2 regions of the Pseudomonas sp. GWSMS-1 genome follow, and region 2 is predicted to be linked to the other one. Evidence: predicted binding sites of a transcription regulator. Region 2 holds the regulator's gene; the other holds the start of a gene.
What was found. Region 2 encodes FliA, which starts transcription of late flagellar genes. Its sites were predicted from a motif close to CTAAAGTTTNNNNNNNNNNNGCCGNTAA; they were not measured.
Positions count from the first base shown of each region.

Region 1: the regulator FliA is predicted to act here: its motif matches at 2,568-2,595, upstream of flgM (flagellar biosynthesis anti-sigma factor FlgM).

Region 1 covers NZ_JBMHHV010000005.1:2,595,528-2,604,336, reverse strand. Annotated here, with positions in the region: gene ACEPAJ_RS15920 (TIGR04283 family arsenosugar biosynthesis glycosyltransferase) at 1-190, shown strand, start outside; gene ACEPAJ_RS15915 (TIGR04282 family arsenosugar biosynthesis glycosyltransferase) at 187-798, shown strand; gene ACEPAJ_RS15910 (flagellar brake protein) at 804-1,553, opposite strand; gene ACEPAJ_RS15905 (flagella synthesis protein FlgN) at 1,635-2,102, opposite strand; gene flgM (flagellar biosynthesis anti-sigma factor FlgM) at 2,188-2,529, opposite strand; gene flgA (flagellar basal body P-ring formation chaperone FlgA) at 2,686-3,444, opposite strand; gene ACEPAJ_RS15890 (chemotaxis protein CheV) at 3,517-4,449, shown strand; gene cheR (protein-glutamate O-methyltransferase CheR) at 4,494-5,321, shown strand; gene ACEPAJ_RS15880 (transglycosylase domain-containing protein) at 5,576-8,659, opposite strand.
Region 2 covers NZ_JBMHHV010000005.1:870,691-879,499, reverse strand. Annotated here, with positions in the region: gene motD (flagellar motor protein MotD) at 1-649, opposite strand, end outside; gene ACEPAJ_RS07560 (flagellar motor protein) at 662-1,402, opposite strand; gene ACEPAJ_RS07555 (protein-glutamate methylesterase/protein-glutamine glutaminase) at 1,402-2,514, opposite strand; gene ACEPAJ_RS07550 (chemotaxis protein CheA) at 2,559-4,727, opposite strand; gene ACEPAJ_RS07545 (protein phosphatase CheZ) at 4,741-5,529, opposite strand; gene ACEPAJ_RS07540 (chemotaxis response regulator CheY) at 5,548-5,922, opposite strand; gene fliA (RNA polymerase sigma factor FliA) at 6,016-6,762, opposite strand; gene fleN (flagellar synthesis regulator FleN) at 6,759-7,589, opposite strand; gene flhF (flagellar biosynthesis protein FlhF) at 7,667-8,809, opposite strand, start outside.

The sequences.
Region 1 (8,809 bases), 1.7 Mb from region 2:
GTGCCGCCGCTTGAAGGAGCAGGCCAGGCCACGTTGTTTGCATCCGCCCTTATCGACGTCCAGCCGGCGCTGGGAACAGCACGGAATCTGGCGTACCGTATTGTTGATGTGGTGCCTGCGTCTGGCCTATTACTGCGGTGTTAGCCCAGAAAAACTGGCTCGACAGTACCGCCGAGGATCAATCCTATGAACCTGTCGATCTCATTGCACATGCTGGCGCGCGCGCCAGTCGCGGGACGCGTGAAGACGCGCATGATTCCAGCGTTGGGAGCTCAGGGTGCCTGTGACTTGCAACAGCTGTTGCTGGAGCGCGCCTTGCAGTTACCTGCTCATGGCTTTAGCGAGCGCTTTTTGTGGTTGGATGATTTGCCCAGCGCAGCGCTGCAAACGCTGGCGCAACGCCTTGGTTGGACCTTGGTCGAGCAGCCGGCTGGTGATTTGGGTGAGCGCATGCGGCGCATTGCCACCTTGGGGTTGGCGGAGAGTGATGCGGTGATCCTGATCGGCAATGACTGTCCCGCGCTCGATGGCGATTATCTGCAGCAAGCCTGCAGTGCGTTGCAGCAGCAGCCTGTAGTGATTGGTCCGGCCGAAGATGGCGGTTATGTGCTGCTGGGGTTGCGCAGTATGCACGCCACCTTGTTCTGTGACATGCCGTGGGGGACCGAGCGGGTCTTCAATATGACGCTGCAGAGCTTGCAGCAGCTGGATTGGCATCCGGCGCTGCTGCCTACGTTGTGGGACGTGGACCGGCCCGAGGATCTGTCGCGCCTGGCCGCGCTGAATATCTCCCTCTAGCTGCGCTAGAACAGCCCGTCGCTTTCGAAGCGGCGCGCTTCGCGCTGTAACTGGTAGACGAACCGCTCGACTAACCGCTGCTCCTGGCCACCGATGCGATGAAAGCGTGCGCCAATGAAGGTGGTGTCCATCTTCTCGTCATACAGCACATGCCGCACCTCAAGGGGGGTGGTCATGGCGCCGAACGAAAATTTTGCAGTAAAGCGTTCATACACCTGGCCGGCTTGCAGATTGCTGCCAAGGCTGCCGGGAAAGCGCAGCTTGCAGCCGGTTGCCGATACATCCAGTAACTCGCCAGCTAGCGTGGTGCGCAGTTTGTCGCCGGCCAGCTCTACCTTGATCGATTCGCTCTGCTTGAGCGGTGCACGAAAGGCACCACGGCGTTGGTGGTAGGTCATTTCAGGTGGCATTGGGCTGAAATAACAGCGCGCCCCTTGATGCTCGGTAATGCGCACGTTCTGCTCGCATTGCCAGGCCACGCGAACACCTTCGTGGAAAGCTTCCACAGAGAAGGCTTCGCCATTGACTAAATAGCGCTCACCGTCGCTTGGCATCAATTCATCAAGAATCAGCAGGTTTTTGTCGCGATCAACCTCGATCACATAGCTCTGGAAGCGTTGGTTGCGTTCGTGGAAGGTGATGATCAGTGGGTCATTGGCTTGTTGCAGTTGGCGCAGGTTGGCAACTATTTCCACCGGTGCCTTGAGCACCTTGGGTGGCTGCGGGCCATCTTCCTGGCTAAAAGGGCTGGACACGGTCCATGACTCTCCGGGCAAATGCTATGGCACTCACACACTGGCGGTATGACAGTATGTTCTTTGGGCCTTTTATAGGTTTCAAGCTTGGCTGAGCGGGCGCTGCTGCGCGATTCTAGCGGCACCGCCACGGCTGTCATAGAGGCTAGGTGTTTCGTTACCGCGCAATATACCCAGCATGCTTTGGGCCGAGGCCTGGCTGGAGCGAATCAGTCGACCATTGCGCAGGTTAGCGGTTTGGCAGCGTTCGAGTAGGGCGCTGAGCTGATCGCCGCGCTCCAGCAACAGTTCGCCATGACTGGATTGGGCGGCAAGTGCCTGTAAACCTTCACGGTCAGGGCTGAGGTTGAGGCTGACGAGCAGTTGGCTGCGTTCCTTGCCGTGCTGGTCGAGCAGCGTCAGCAACGGCAGCTTGTCTGTCAGTATGCTCTGCAGGCGGGGGAGGTCGCGATCGTTAAGGGCTTGGAATTCGGTGTCGATTAATTCAAGCAACTGCTCGGCGGTGCCGATATCGGTGGTGAACAGTTCAAGCAGGCTGGTGTCTTGCATTGCGGGCTCTTCGGGGTAATAGACGCTTCAGTGCGTAGCATGAAGTGTCTATTGGGCGACCAATTACCCCAGCATAGCCCGGAGACTAACGCTGGGATTCGAAATTAAGCAGTTTGCTGGCGACGCGCTGGTTATCGACCTGGTAGCTGCCGTCTTCAATCGCCTGTTTCAATTTGGCGACGCGTTCGTTATTGACGCTCGGCTGATCGCGCAGCTTTTCGCTGACTTGCTGCAGTTGCTGGGCCTCGCGGCTCAGCTGGACAGACTCACCGCTCTTGTCAGCGGGTTTCGCTTGTTCGGCGCTGGCTACGTTGCCAGGTTGTTTGGTGCCGATGGCTTGGTTCTGACCGCCTGCTTGTGCACTGCCCGCCCGCCCTGAATTGGCTGGTGTTGCGGCATTGTTGAGCCGGTTGATATCAATGACCATGATGCAAAACCTCGAACAGTATGTGGACGCTTGCCTGGTTGTCGGCATTGCCTAGGAAAACTTTAGGGCAAAAAAGTGTGCGTCAGCTAACAGTCTAAACACAGTGCGGATAATCGTCAGCTCACTGTGCACACAAAGCTAAAACAAGCAGCTTGCCTACATCGCCACCTCAACCTGCCCAGGCCCCACTACGCGGGCCCTGATCACACGATTAGAACGTTGGTTACGCACCCTGATCTGCCGGCCAACCGTACCGTCCGACAAGGCTTCACCCGGCATGCGCACGCTGATGCCTGCGCTGCGAGCGCTGATAACCACCTGGTCACCTTTGCGTATGGCCTCGGCAATTTGCACATGAATCGGCGCGAGCACTTGGTCCGGCAGCAGTGGACGCGTCAATTTCTTGCCGAGAGCCTGCTCGAGTGCAGTGAGATAACCCTGATTCAACAGACCGACATCCCGCTCGGCCAGCACAATATCCATATCAGTCAGCAAACTGTCGCGTTTGAGCGGGCGATTAACAATCACCACTTCGCGGTACAGGCGCACTTGCCCGGGGACAAACACGGTCCACGGCGCATTACTGTCGCAGCGCACGCGCAGCGTCACCCGGCCAATCGGTTCGGCAGGGCTTTCCAGTGTGGTGGTCAACGGCTGTGCGCACAGTGGGAGGCGCAAGCGGGGGTCGAGCCGGTTAATTTGAATCTCATGGCGGCCGGCAATGTTGCCACGTTTTAAATAATCACTCACCGCTTGCTCAAGAAACGCTTCGCCAGCGCCGATAAGTTGTTCAGGTAGCGTGGCGCTGGCCGCGGCCAATGCGCTATAGCCGAGTACCAGCAAAGCGGGTACAACTGCCAGCCAGTGACGGTGCTTTGGCAATGGGCGTCGGTTAGTTGTCGTTTGAATGTTCATATGGGTTGGGTAGCAAGGCGCGTGCCGCCTGCTACGCTGACAGCAAATTGTTACTCAAAGAGGAGTTTGGGTATGGCCGGTGTGATGGATTCGGTTAACCAGCGAACTCAGTTGGTTGGGCAGAATCGCTTGGAGTTGTTGCTGTTCCGTCTGAACGGCAACCAGTTGTATGGGATTAACGTGTTCAAGGTGAAGGAGGTGCTGCAGTGCCCCAAGCTCACCATCATGCCGAGATCGAGCCCCGTTGTTCGGGGTGTAGCCAGTATCCGGGGCGGCACTATCCCTATTCTTGATTTGTCTATGGCGACCGGTAGTGCGCCGCTGGCCAATATCGACAATAGTTTTGTCATCATCACGGAATACAACACCAAGGTTCAGGGCTTTCTGGTTCACTCGGTTGAGCGCATCGTCAACATGAACTGGGAGTCGATTCATCCGCCACCCAAGGGCACTGGGCGCGATCACTACCTGACGGCCGTTACCCATTTGGACGACAAGATGGTTGAGATTATCGACGTCGAGAAAATTCTCGCCGAGGTAGCGCCAACATCAGAAGTCATCTCCGAAGGCGTATTGGACGCTCAGACACAGGCGCGTGCGGTTACCAAACGCGTGCTGACCTGCGACGACTCATCGGTGGCGCGCAAACAGGTAACCCGTTGTCTGGAAACCGTGGGCGTCGAGGTTGTTGCGCTCAATGACGGTCGTCAGGCGTTGGAATATCTGAAGGCGATGGTTGAAGAAGGCAAAAATCCTGCAGAAGAATTTTTGATGCTGATTTCCGACATCGAGATGCCGGAAATGGATGGCTACACGCTGACGGCGGAGATCCGCGCTGATCCGCGTATGCAAAAGCTGCACATCATCCTGCATACTTCGTTATCAGGTGTGTTTAACCAAGCTATGGTGAAGAAGGTGGGCGCGGATGATTTCCTCGCCAAGTTTCGCCCGGATGACTTGGCAGCACGGGTAGCTGACCGCATCAATATTGCGGCAGGGGACTGAGGGCCAGGCCCTCAGTTAAATATATGTTCGTCGAGGCTTCTTGAGTGTCTACAGGTAATTTGGATTTCGAGCAGTTCCGGACGTTCTTGGAAAAAGCCTGCGGCATTCTGCTGGGTACTAATAAGCAGTATCTGGTTTCCAGTCGGCTCAACAAGTTGATGGAACAGAACAACATTAAGACCCTGGGTGAGTTGGTGCAGCGCATGCAGAACCAGCCGCGCAGCGGTTTGCGCGAACAGGTGGTTGATGCCATGACCACCAACGAAACCCTTTGGTTTCGCGATACATACCCTTTCGAGGTGCTGAAGAACCGCGTGCTACCGGAGATGATCAAGGCCAGCCCAGGTCAACGTCTGCGCATCTGGTCGGCGGCCTGTTCTTCCGGTCAGGAACCGTATTCGCTGTCGATGACCATCGACGAGTTTGAGAAGACCAATATCGGTCAACTCAAGGGTGGTGTGCAGATTGTTGCCACCGACCTTTCGCCAACCATGTTGATCAACTGTAAATCTGGTGAGTACGACAGCTTAGCGATGGGGCGCGGTCTCTCCCAAGAGCGTCTGCAGCGTTATTTCGACCCTAAAGGGCCGGGCCGCTGGGTGGTCAAACCGGCCATTCGTAGTCGAATCGAGTTTCGTGCGATTAACCTGTTGGACAGTTACGCCAGCCTGGGTAAGTTCGATGTGGTGTTCTGCCGTAACGTGTTGATCTATTTTTCGGCCGAGGTTAAGAAGGACATCCTCACCCGCATTCATGCGATGTTGAAGCCGGGTGGTTATTTGTTCCTCGGCGCTTCTGAGGCGCTCAACGGGCTGCCGAGCCACTATCAGATGGTGCAATGCAGTCCTGGGATCATTTACCAGGCGAAATAATCGCCAGCAGGGTTCAGCAAAAAGGGAGGCCAATGGCCTCCCGTTTTTATTTAGATATGTACTCTCGGGTTTCGCTCAAGCTCTAGCGAGCTACAGACTTGCAAGGCGAAAGCAGGCGAGGAAGCGGAGTGTACTTTTGTACATGAGCATTACTCGCTTCGCTCGCCCTTCGGGTCGCGCTAAAGCGCGTTAGCCGCAAGCGGCTTGCTGAGCCTGTTTTTAACGCAGCAGGGCCGATGTGCAGCAGATCGTTATTACAAGGTGCTGGCCTTGGCTGCGGGTATGGGCGCTAGGCATTGGCTGTAGGCGCCCGATTCAAGGTAAGGCAACAGTATCGGGGCCATGCCTTTGAGTACTTGCACCGGCAACGCTGAGGTGAAGCGGAAATTTTCCGCGGCGCGGCCGGGGACGAATGCGGTCAGGGTGCCGTAGTGACGTGGGCCCAGATAGAAGACAAAGGTGGCCGTGCGATTGATCGCCCGCGAACTGAGCACACGCCCACCGGCGCCGACGGTTTCGATACGGTTATCACCGGTTCCCGTTTTTCCGCCGACCTTGAGCGATTGGCCGTTGGCTTGGGTAAAACTGCCGAGCAGGCGGCGTGCGGTACCGGCTTCTACCACGTCGGCGAGCGCGCTGCGCAATGCCGCTGCGACTTCCGAAGCCATGACCCGCTTGCCTGCGTTGTGATTGCGCACCAGCAACGTGTCGTAAGGCGTATCAGCCGCGAAATGCAGGCTGTCGATGCGCGCGGTAGGCTGGCGAATGCCGTCGTTCTGGATAATCCCGACCAGTTCGGCCAGCGCTGCAGGGCGGTCACCGGAGCTGCCGATGGCGGTGGCCAGTGATGGCACCAGATGGGCAAAAGGGTAGCCAAGGTTTTGCCAGCGCCGATGAATATCCAGAAACGCCTCGACCTCAAGCATGATGCGAATGCGGCTGTCGCGGGCACTTTTGTGGCGGCTGCGAAATAGCCAGCCATAGACCTCTTGACGCTCATCGCGGCTCGCCGCCACAGCCTCGTTGAAGGTAGCTTGCGGTTGCTCGATCAGGTAGCCCAGTAGCCACAGTTCGAGGGGATGAACGCGAGCGATATAGCCCTGGTCTGGCAGGCTGTAAGCGCCTGGCCCGTAACGTTTATACAGTTCGCTGATGCGCGTATTAGTGAGCTTTTCCTTGGGTAGGTTGTGGTTTAGGAAAGCGGCGAAAGTGGCTTCGTCTGCGTGCGGCATCAGGTAGCGGTGCACGGCCGCGAGCCGAGCCGAGGAGTGGCGCAGGCCATTGAGGAAGGTTTCCAGGCGCAGTTGTTCAGGTTGCCCCTGATACTTACGCCAGAACCGCAGCAGAAAGGTTCGACCCTCACGGTCGGCGAAGTCTTGCAGATAGGCCTGGCGACGCGGGTCCTTGTCGTCTTTGAGCAATTCAGCACTGTTGTGCGGGCCTTGGTAGGTGGTGTAACGCACCAAGTCACGCATCAAGCGGATAAACGGCAGGTTCAGCGACTCGCGCAGGGCTTGGCGCATGCTTGCGATACGTGCGTTATCTTCACGGCGGAAATTCGTGAAGGTATGGAGGCCGCCTCCGGTGAAAAACCGTTCGTGGGGGCTGGCGGAGTATTTACGCTCCAGCGCGGCGTCAAGCATGGCGGCCAGGCTGGCGTTGGGGTTGCCCAGCAGGTAGGCGATGGCCCAGCGGGTCAGGTTGTCCTGGGCGTTGACTGCGCGTAATTCGCTGGCGCTCTGCTCCGCGTGACGCTGGTGCAGTTCGGCGATGATTTCCAGGTAGGTGGCCAGCACCCTGAGTTTGGCGGTAGAACCGAGCTCCAGCTTGCTGCCTTCGTTGATGTCGAATGGCTGATCGGTGCTGTCGGTCTGCACGCGCACCACGCTGCCGTTATGGGTGCGTTCGAGTAGGGTAAAGCTGTAGCGCACATCGGCGGTTTTTTCTGGCGAGAGCAGGCGCTCGCCGAACAGGCCGATTTGCCCGGCAAACACCGGGTCAGCCAATTGCTGCAGGTAGTGGCTGGCAGCTTGTTGCAGCGGGTTATTGAGGGTGCTGGTGACACTCAGGTCGAGGCGGTCTAGGTCATAAAGCGGCATGTTAAGCATGGCCGACAGGCGCGAACGTGCGACGCTGATGCCCTTGTTGCCGTCCACTGGCTGTAAGTTGGGTTCTAAAGCCCAGTCTCGATAAGTCAGGGGCTGGCGCAGGGCGGCATCGCGCAGCGCGGCGTCGATCAGGCCGCCACCGGCGAGCAAACGGATATGGCTGTCGGTCAGTTCGCCCAGGTCCTTACGGCCCTGCGCCAGGTAATAAGATGGGCGGCGCTGGGCAATCATTAAGGCCAGTACCTGACGCAAGGCCAGGCCGCGCTCGGCCAGGCTGGCATCCGCTGAGCGTGCTGGATCAAGCAGCAGGTTGACCCGCGCAAAGTCCGCGCCGAACCAGATGCGCAGCCCATCCGCTAACCCGTGCACCTCGCCGTGCCCTGGGGCGGCGGCGAGCGGCACGCTGTTGAGGTAGTCGCGCACAATATTTTCCCGCGCGGCCAGCGTCTGCGGGCCGCTCTGGTAGGCGCGCACGCTGGCAGAAAGCATCTGCCGCAGCTTCTCCGTGGCCGACGCGGTCAGGCCGTCCGGGGAGTGGCGGTACTTCTCCAGCTGGGTCGCCAGGGTGCTGCCGCCTGCCGATTGATCTTGCATATCCAGCAGCTTGCCGACCTGGGAGGCGGCGGCCATGACAAACCGCGGCCAGTCCACCGCCGGGTTGGCCAGGGGCTGGTTGGGGGCGAGTAGTTTGCGGTTTTCGATAAACAGCAGGCTGTTAGCCACCAGTGCCGGGATAGCGCTGAAACTTGGGTAGCGCTGCTGTGGATAACGGAATGCATAGAACGGCGTGCCGCTGCAGTCATTGATCTGCAGGCCGCTCTGGATTTTTTCCGGATAGGGCACGAACAGGCCACGCTGGGCATAGTCGAGCAGGGCGGGGGAGAACTGCGCCTGCTGCTGCACGATAAAGTCGCGTTGGCCAAGACGCTCCAACATCAAGGGCAAATAGGTGTAGCCCTGGCGCTTATCGAACGGGCCTTCTTTGGGGTAAATGATCGATGGGCTGGGGCCAGGTTGGACCCGGTAACTGAGGGTTTGCGCGTAGCGACTGATTTCCTGGGCCTGAAAGCGTGAGGTGCGCACTTCCTCTACGAGCAGCAGACCTGCGGCAATACACAGCAGCATAAGCAGCAGCCAGAAGGTGATCTTCAGCTTACGGCTGCGCTTGCGAGGGCTGGGTGGCTCGCCAGCCGGCAGGGTGGTGATGTCGAGTTTCCAGGGTGCGCCCATATTCATTTGGCCTGATGCAGTCATCCAGGAGGTTGGCGGGGTGCTAAATAACCTCAGCGGGCTTGAGCGCTGAGGTCTTCTCAGCTGGCCACTGTCTGCAGTTTAGTCGTTGCTGCAGTGGTCATTAGGGCAGGGGTTGGCAGGCATAGG
Region 2 (8,809 bases):
GCTGGAATTCACCGTAACCTACAGCCGCCAAACGACTCGGGTTAACCCCATCCATCGCCAGCATCCGCACGATACTGGCGGCCCTTGCGGTAGACAGCTCCCAGTTGGTGGGGAACTGCGCAGTCTGAATGGGCAGGTTATCGGTAAAGCCTTCTACATGAACCGGATTCTCGTAAGGCGCCAGAATTTTGGCTACCTTCTCGATAATATCGAACGCTGCATTATTGGGAACGGCATCGCCACTGGTGAACAGCAGGCTGGAACTGAGCTCAATCTCGATCCATAGCTCATTGCCACTGACCTTGAGCTGACCGGACTGAATCAAGCCACCAAATGCTTCACTTATGCTTTGGGCGATGCTTTCTAGCGAGTCGGCAGCTGACAGCGTGCTTTCTTCATCCACCAGCGAACGATCTGGCTCAGTGGTACGCGGCCGCTCATCGCCGACAGGGATCGGCTTGATCGCGCGATCAGGCTGATTGAAAACCCCAGTCAGGCTGTCTGAAAGAATTTTGTACTTGCCTTCGTTTATCGAGGAAATCGAGTACATCACCACGAAAAACGCGAACAGCAAGGTGATGAAGTCGGCATAGGAGACCAGCCAACGTTCGTGATTTTCATGTTCTTCTTGATGACGCCGACGGGCCATGCTGTGTCTCCATCAATCCATAAAGCCTTGCAGCTTCAATTCGATGGAGCGTGGGTTTTCACCCTCGGCAATCGACAGGATGCCTTCAAGCAACATCTCGCGATAACGCGATTGACGTTGAGCGATGGCCTTAAGCTTGTTGCCAATGGGCAGCAGCAACAGGTTGGCAAACCCCACGCCATAAATAGTCGCCACAAAGGCCACCGCAATGCCGCTACCGAGCATGCTCGGGTCAGCCAGATTACCCATGACATGAATCAGGCCCATAACGGCACCGATAATGCCAATCGTCGGTGCGTACCCACCCATGCTTTCGAACACCTTGGCAGCCTGAATATCCCGACCTTCCTGGGTGTACAGATCGACTTCGAGAATACTGCGAATGGCTTCCGGCTCTGCCCCATCAACCAACAGCTGCAAACCTTTGCGGGCGTAGGGGTCCTTCTCAGCATCAGCCACCGCCTCAAGGCCCAGCAAGCCTTCCTTACGCGCGGTCATGCTCCAGCCAACGACCCGATTGATGCCTCCGACCAGATCGATCCGCGGCGGAAAAAAGATCCAGCTGATGATTGCCAACGCACGTTTAAATACGTGTACGGGAGCCTGGAGGAATGCTGCGCCTAGGGTGCCGCCGATCACGATCAACGCCGCCGGCCCATTGAGCAAAGCGCCAACATGACCGCCTTCGAGGTAGTTGCCGCCGAGGATCGCGACAAATGCCAGGATGACCCCAATAAGGCTCAGTACATCCATTAAATACAGGCCTCCACCAGATGCCTGCCAATATCATCCAATGGGTACACAGCATCGGCCAGGTTGGCTTTAACGATGGCCATGGGCATGCCGTAAATCACACAACTGGCTTCATCCTGTGCCCACACCTGGCTCCCCGTCTGTTTGAGCAGACGCGCACCTTCACGGCCATCAGCGCCCATGCCCGTCAGCACGACTGCGAGCACTTTGTCCGCATAAGACTTAGCCACAGAGCCGAAGGTGATATCGACACAGGGCTTGTAGTTAAGGCGCTCGTCACCCGGCAGGATCTTCACCATGCCGCGGGCGTCGACCATCATCTGCTTGCCGCCAGGGGCCAGCAGCGCCAGCCCAGGCCGTAGCACATCGCCATCCTCAGCCTCTTTGACGCTGATACGGCACAGTTTGTCGAGGCGCTCGGCAAACGCCTTAGTGAAGGCTGCAGGCATATGCTGGATCAGCACCAGCGGCGCGGGGAAGTTAGCCGGCAACTGTGTCAACACACGCTGCAGCGCCACCGGCCCACCCGTTGAGGTGCCGATAGCGACTAATTTATACGGCTTACGCTTGGGTGTAGCACTCGAAACGGCCGCAGGAACAGGGGCAGGTGCAACCGCAGGCCGACCCAGTGTGCTGGTCGTTGGGGCGGGGCGAACCGCTGGTCTGGCGGGGGTAGCCGGTGTTGCCGCAGGCTGCGGACTCAGGCTGCGGCGGTTGCTGCGAGCGATGGTATGGATTTTCTCGCAGAGCAGTTGCTTAACCCGCTCGGGGTTACGCGAAATGTCTTCAAAGTTCTTCGGCAGAAAGTCCACGGCACCCGCTTCAAGGGCATCCAGGGTTACACGGGCGCCCTCATGGGTCAGCGAGGAGAACATCAATACCGGCGTGGGGCAGCGCTGCATGATATTACGCACGGCCGTGATGCCATCCATCATCGGCATCTCGTAATCCATGGTAATCACATCAGGCTTGAGCGCCTGCGCCTGCTCGATGGCTTCACGACCGTTAGTGGCGGTGCCGATTACCTGGATATTCGGATCAGCTGAGAGAATTTCCGACACGCGCCGACGAAAAAAACCGGAGTCATCTACCACCAACACCTTAACAGCCATATACAACTCCTAAGCGGCGCGACAAATACCCGCGCCGCGAACAATCAGACACGTCGCGCGTAATGTTTGAGCATGCTCGGCACGTCAAGAATCAGAGCAATACGGCCATCACCGGTAATCGTCGCGCCTGACATGCCTGGGGTGCCCTGCAGCATCTTGCCCAGCGGTTTGATCACCACTTCTTCCTGGCCCACCAACTGATCGACCACAAAGCCAATACGCTGGCTGCCGACGGTCAGAATCACCACATGTCCTTCGCCTTGCTCTACGTGGGCGGCATTGCCGACTAACCAACGCTTGAGATAGAACAGCGGCAAGGCTTTATCACGCACAACCACCACTTCTTGACCATCCACAATATTGGTGCGTGACAGGTCAAGGTGGAAGATTTCGTTAACGTTAACCAGCGGGAAGGCAAACGCCTGATTACCCAGCATCACCATCAGCGTCGGCATGATCGCCAGGGTCAGCGGCACCTTGATGACAATCTTCGACCCCTGCCCCTTCACCGAAAATACGTTGACGGTGCCGTTGAGCTGGTTAATTTTGGTTTTCACCACGTCCATGCCCACACCTCGACCGGAGACATCGGATATCTCCGTCTTGGTCGAGAAGCCGGGGGCGAAAATCAGGTTGTAGCACTCGAACTCATTGAGGCGCTCGGCCGCATCCTTATCCAGCAGACCTTTTTCAACGGCCTTCGCGCGCAATACATCCGCGTCCATGCCCTTGCCGTCATCGGAGATCGACAAGAGGATGTGATCGCCTTCCTGCTCGGCGGACAGCACCACTTTGCCGCCTCGCGCTTTACCTGATGCTTCACGCTCATCAGGGGTTTCAATGCCATGGTCAACCGCGTTGCGCACCAAGTGCACAAGCGGATCGGCCAGCGCCTCGACCAGGTTCTTATCGAGGTCGGTTTCTTCGCCGACCAGCTCCAGATTGATCTCTTTCTTGAGCTGACGCGCGAGGTCACGAACCAGACGCGGGAAACGCCCGAAAACTTTCTTGATCGGCTGCATGCGGGTTTTCATCACCGCTGTCTGCAGGTCGGCCGTCACCACATCCAGGTTGGACACCGCCTTGGACATGGCTTCATCGCCACTGCTGGAACCCAAGCGCACCAGGCGGTTACGCACCAGCACCAGCTCACCGACCATGTTCATGATTTCATCCAGGCGCGCAGTGTCGACCCGCACGGTGGTTTCCGCTTCGCTGGGCGGCGCGGCCTTTTCTACCGCAGGCGCCTTGGCGGGTTCGGCCTTGACCGCAGGTTTTGCAACAGCCGGCGCTGAACTTTTGCTGGGCTCTACTGGCTTGGCAACTGGCGCCGGCGTAGCGGCTTTGATCGCCTCTGGCTCGACAAACTTGCCTTTGCCATGCAGCTGATCGAGCAAGGCTTCGAACTCATCGTCAGTGATATCACCGCTCGCTGCAGCTGCAGCAGGCTCAGCCTTGGCTGCCGGTGTAACAGGTGCCGAAGCGGCTGGCGCTACAAACTGGCCTTTGCCATGTAGCTGGTCGAGCAGCGACTCAAACTCATCATCGGTGATTTCATTGCCAGACGTTGACTCGGGCACGGCAGGTGCGGCTGGAGCCTCGGGCGTGACGAACTGACCTTTACCATGCAACTGGTCAAGCAAGGACTCGAATTCATCATCCGTGATTTCATCGCTGCTGGCGGCACTGGAAACGGCTGCTGCCGGCTCATCCAGAGCACCGAGCAATGTCTCGAATTCACTGTCGGTAATGTCGCCAGCAACGGGCTCAGGCGCAGGCTCAACAGACACTTCAACCGGCACGACCGGTTCAGGTTCAGCACCTGCCGGTTCAGCCAGGCGCGCCAAAGCGGCTAGCAGCGCAGGAGTCGCCGGGGTTAGATCGGTACGCTCGCGCACCTCGGTAAACATGCTGTTAACGGCATCCAGTGCTTCCAGCACCACATCCATCAACGCGGAGTCGACGCGCCGCTCACCCTTGCGCAGGATGTCGAAGACGTTTTCTGCGATATGGCAGCATTCCACCAGCTCATTAAGCTGGAGAAAACCAGCACCACCTTTGACGGTATGAAACCCGCGAAAAATAGCGTTGAGCAGATTCATGTCGTCCGGGCGACTTTCCAGCTCTACCAGCTGCTCGGACAATAGTTCAAGAATCTCGCCGGCCTCTACCAGGAAGTCCTGGAGGATTTCTTCATCGGCGCCGAAGCTCATAAGACGTGTGCTCCTAAAATCCTAAGCTAGAAAGCAGGTCGTCGACATCATCTTGATTAGATGCGACGTCTTCACGCTTATCGGCATGAATCTGCGGACCTTCACCGTGGGAAGGCTCTTTTTGTTTTTCTTGTTCGGCGCGGAGCAGCTCGTGGTTGTGCTCAATGCCGGCAAATTGATCAACCTGACTGGCCATCAGCACCAGTTTCAGCAGGTTACTTTCAACCTCAGTGACCAACTGAGTGACCCGTTTGATCACCTGCCCCGTGAGATCCTGATAATCCTGAGCCAGCAAAATATCGTTGAGGTGCCCGGAAATTTTCGCGCCATCACGCTCACTGCTTGCTAGAAACAGCTCAACACGCTTGGCCAACTCACGAAAACCGTCTGCGCTCATCTCGCGGCGCATAAAACGCCCCCAGTCAGCACTCAGGCTTTGCGCTTCGGCACTGAGGTCATTAACCAGCGGCGCACTCAACTCAACCAAGTCCATGGTGCGATTGGCCGCTTTCTCGGTCATCGTCACCACATAATTTAGGCGTTCGGTGGCATCGGTGATTTGCGAGACTTCAGTGGCATGCGGCACACGAGGGTCAAGCTGAAAGTTGACGATGGCGTTATGCAGCTCACGGGTCAGCTTGCCGACCTCATGATACAAGCCACGGTCACGCGCCTTATTCAAGTCATGTATCAGCTGGACCGCTTCACCAAAGTTGCCTTTTTCTAGGCTATCTACCAGTTGGCGAGCGCTGTGCTTCAAGGACGATTCAAGATCACCCTGAGCAGGATTTTTATGCTCCATAGAACCTCGTGGCAGACATCAGCCGTTGACCCGCTCAAAGATTTTCTCAATCTTCTCTTTCAGAACCTGGGCAGTGAACGGTTTGACCACATAACCGTTAACCCCAGCCTGGGCAGCCTCGATAATCTGATCACGCTTAGCTTCCGCCGTAACCATCAGCACCGGCAGGCTTTTCAGCCGATCATCCGCACGCACAGCGCGCAGCAGATCAATACCGGTCATGCCAGGCATGTTCCAGTCCGTGACCAGAAAGTCGAAACTACCGCTTTGCAGCATTGGCAATGCAGTCGTGCCGTCATCGGCTTCTGCGGTATTGGTGAACCCCAAGTCACGCAGGAGGTTCTTGATGATCCGTCGCATCGTTGAAAAGTCATCAACGATGAGGATTTTCATGTTTTTGTCCAAGTCGACCTCCGTACAGTCCCAAACGCACCCAGCAACCTGCATGCGCCTTTATTCATGAAACCAGCCGCGCGAGCGGGCAGTTTAGTGCGCGCGCCACTCACCCAGACGGGCGCGTAAACGAGCGGCACACTGACTGTGTAGTTGGCTTACGCGTGACTCGCTAACCCCCAACACCGCGCCGATCTCTTTAAGGTTCAATTCTTCATCGTAATACAGTGCCAACACCAAGCGCTCGCGCTCTGGCAGATTGCCAATGGCATCCGCCAAGGCCGCCTGAAAGCGTTCATCTTCCAGATCACGAGAAGGTTCTAGGTGGTGGTTGCCAGCGTCTTCAGCCAGTTCGCCGTGCTCGCCGTCCTGTAACAGATCGTCGAAGCTAAACAGGCGGCTGCCTAAAGTGTCGCCAAGAATGCCGTAGTAATCCTCCAGACTCAATTGGAGTTCGGCCGCAACCTCTTGATCTTTAGCGTCCCGACCGGTTCTAGCCTCAACTTTTCGAATGGCGTCGCTGACCATGCGGCTATTGCGGTGCACCGAACGGGGGGCCCAGTCGCCTTTACGCACCTCATCGAGCATAGAACCGCGGATACGGATACCTACGAATGTCTCGAAACTGGCACCTTTGCTGGAATCGTATTTTTTTGACGCTTCAAGCAGGCCGATCATCCCGGCCTGGATCAAGTCGTCAACCTGCACACTGGCCGGCAAGCGTGCCAGCAGGTGATAGGCAATGCGTTTGACCAGAGGCGCATAGCGCTCGATCAACTGGTGCTGGGAATCCTGCGCCTGCGCTTTGCTGTACATACGAAGTCCAGAGGCTGCTGTCATATGGCCGTGTCTGCGATCGGCTGCTGCACCAGACGCTCAACAAAGAACTCTAAATGACCGCGCGGGTTGGCCGGTAAAGGCCAGGCGTCGACTTTCTGAGCGATTGCTTTGAACGCCAGCGCGCATTTCGAGCGCGGGAAAGCTTCGTAAACCGCGCGCTGCTTCTGCACGGCCTTGCGCACTGACTCATCGTAAGGCACTGCACCGACATACTGCAGGGCAACGTCAAGAAAACGGTCAGTCACTTTAGTCAGCTTAGCAAAGAGATTACGACCTTCCTGCGGGCTGTGAGCCATATTGGCCAAAACCCGAAAACGATTCATGCCGTGATCACGATTGAGCAATTTGATCAGGGCGTAAGCGTCGGTAATCGAGGTGGGTTCATCGCACACCACCACCAAAACCTCCTGTGCGGCGCGCACGAAGCTAACTACGCCATCACCGATACCGGCTGCCGTGTCGACAATCAGCACATCGAGGTTGTCGCTGATATCACTGAATGCCTGGATTAATCCAGCATGCTGCATGGGCGACAACTGCACCATACTCTGAATGCCCGAAGCGGCAGGCACGATGCGAATCCCACCTGGCCCCTGCAACAGCACATCACGCAGCTCGCACTCGCCACTGATAACGTCTTCCAGGGTGCGCTTAGCACTGAGCCCCAACAATACATCGACGTTGGCCAAACCCAGGTCGGCGTCCATCAACATGACCCGACGCCCCAGATCAGCCAGGGCCAATGCCAGGTTCACCGAGACGTTGGTCTTGCCGACGCCACCTTTGCCGCCGGTCACCGCTATCACCTGTACGGGATGCATACCCATAATTTCTAATACCTTGTCTAACGTCGACTGGAGCCACTTGGTCGGCTAAGCACCGCTCAATTCCAATAATATTTAGCTTAACTGGCACGCCGTGTAGGCTGCTGGTAAAGACCGGAAAACATCTCTGCCATCGTATCTTCACTCGGTTCTTGGGTCGCCTGCAGCCCAACGGCCCGACTCACCAACTGATGACTGCGCGGTATCTGCAAATCATCGGGAATGCGTGGCCCATCAGCGAGATAGGCTACCGGTAGACGCTGGCTAATAGCCAGACCTAAAACCTCACCCAAACTGGTGGCTTCATCCGCCTTGGTAATAATACAGCCGACCAGGCCGCAGCGTTTATAACTATGGTAGGCGGCTTTCAGCACTTGGCCCTGACTGGTCGCGGCCATCACCAGATAGCTCTTCGCATTGACTCCGCGGCTGGCTAATGTTTCCAGCTGCATGCGCAGCGCTGGATCATTGGCCGACAGGCCAGCGGTGTCGATCAGCACTACGCGCTTACGCGCCAACGGTGCCAGGGCCTGGGTCAACGATTGGCCTGGGTCGACCAGAGTGACCGGCACGTTAAGGATACGGCCCAGGGTTTTGATCTGTTCCTGCGCACCAATGCGGTAGCTATCAAGGCTGACCAGGGCGATATGCTGCGCGCCGTACTTGAGCACATAACGCGCAGCCAGCTTTGCCAAGGTCGTGGTCTTGCCCATACCCGCCGGGCCCACCAGGGCGATTACACCGCCCTCTTCCATCGGTTCTTGTTGCGGGGTCTTGATCGCGTGAGCCAGATGCGCCAGCAACATGCGCCAGGCCTGACGCGGCTCGGCAATATTGGCAATGCGCTCAAGCAGCGCTTTCGACAGCTCAGCGGACAGCCCCATGCGCTGCAGGCGACGCCACAGATTCGCTTGCTGCGGCTGGCGGCTCTGCAACTGCCCCCAGGCAATTGAACCCAACTGCACTTCAATCAGCTCACGCAGGCCATGCAGTTCGAAGCGCATGGCATCCAGGGCACCCTGATCAGCGGCGGCAGGCGCAGCACGCGCCGGAGACAACGCATCGGCCAACCGATCGACTGGCACGCTGGCGGCAGCGCCAAACAACTGACGATCCTTGCCGGCATCGACTTTCGTACGCGTGGTCAGCTCAGCCTGAGCTGTAGCGATTTTTGCCTGGGTCTTGCGCAATTCGGCTTCCAGCGCCGGATTAGGCTGACGGGC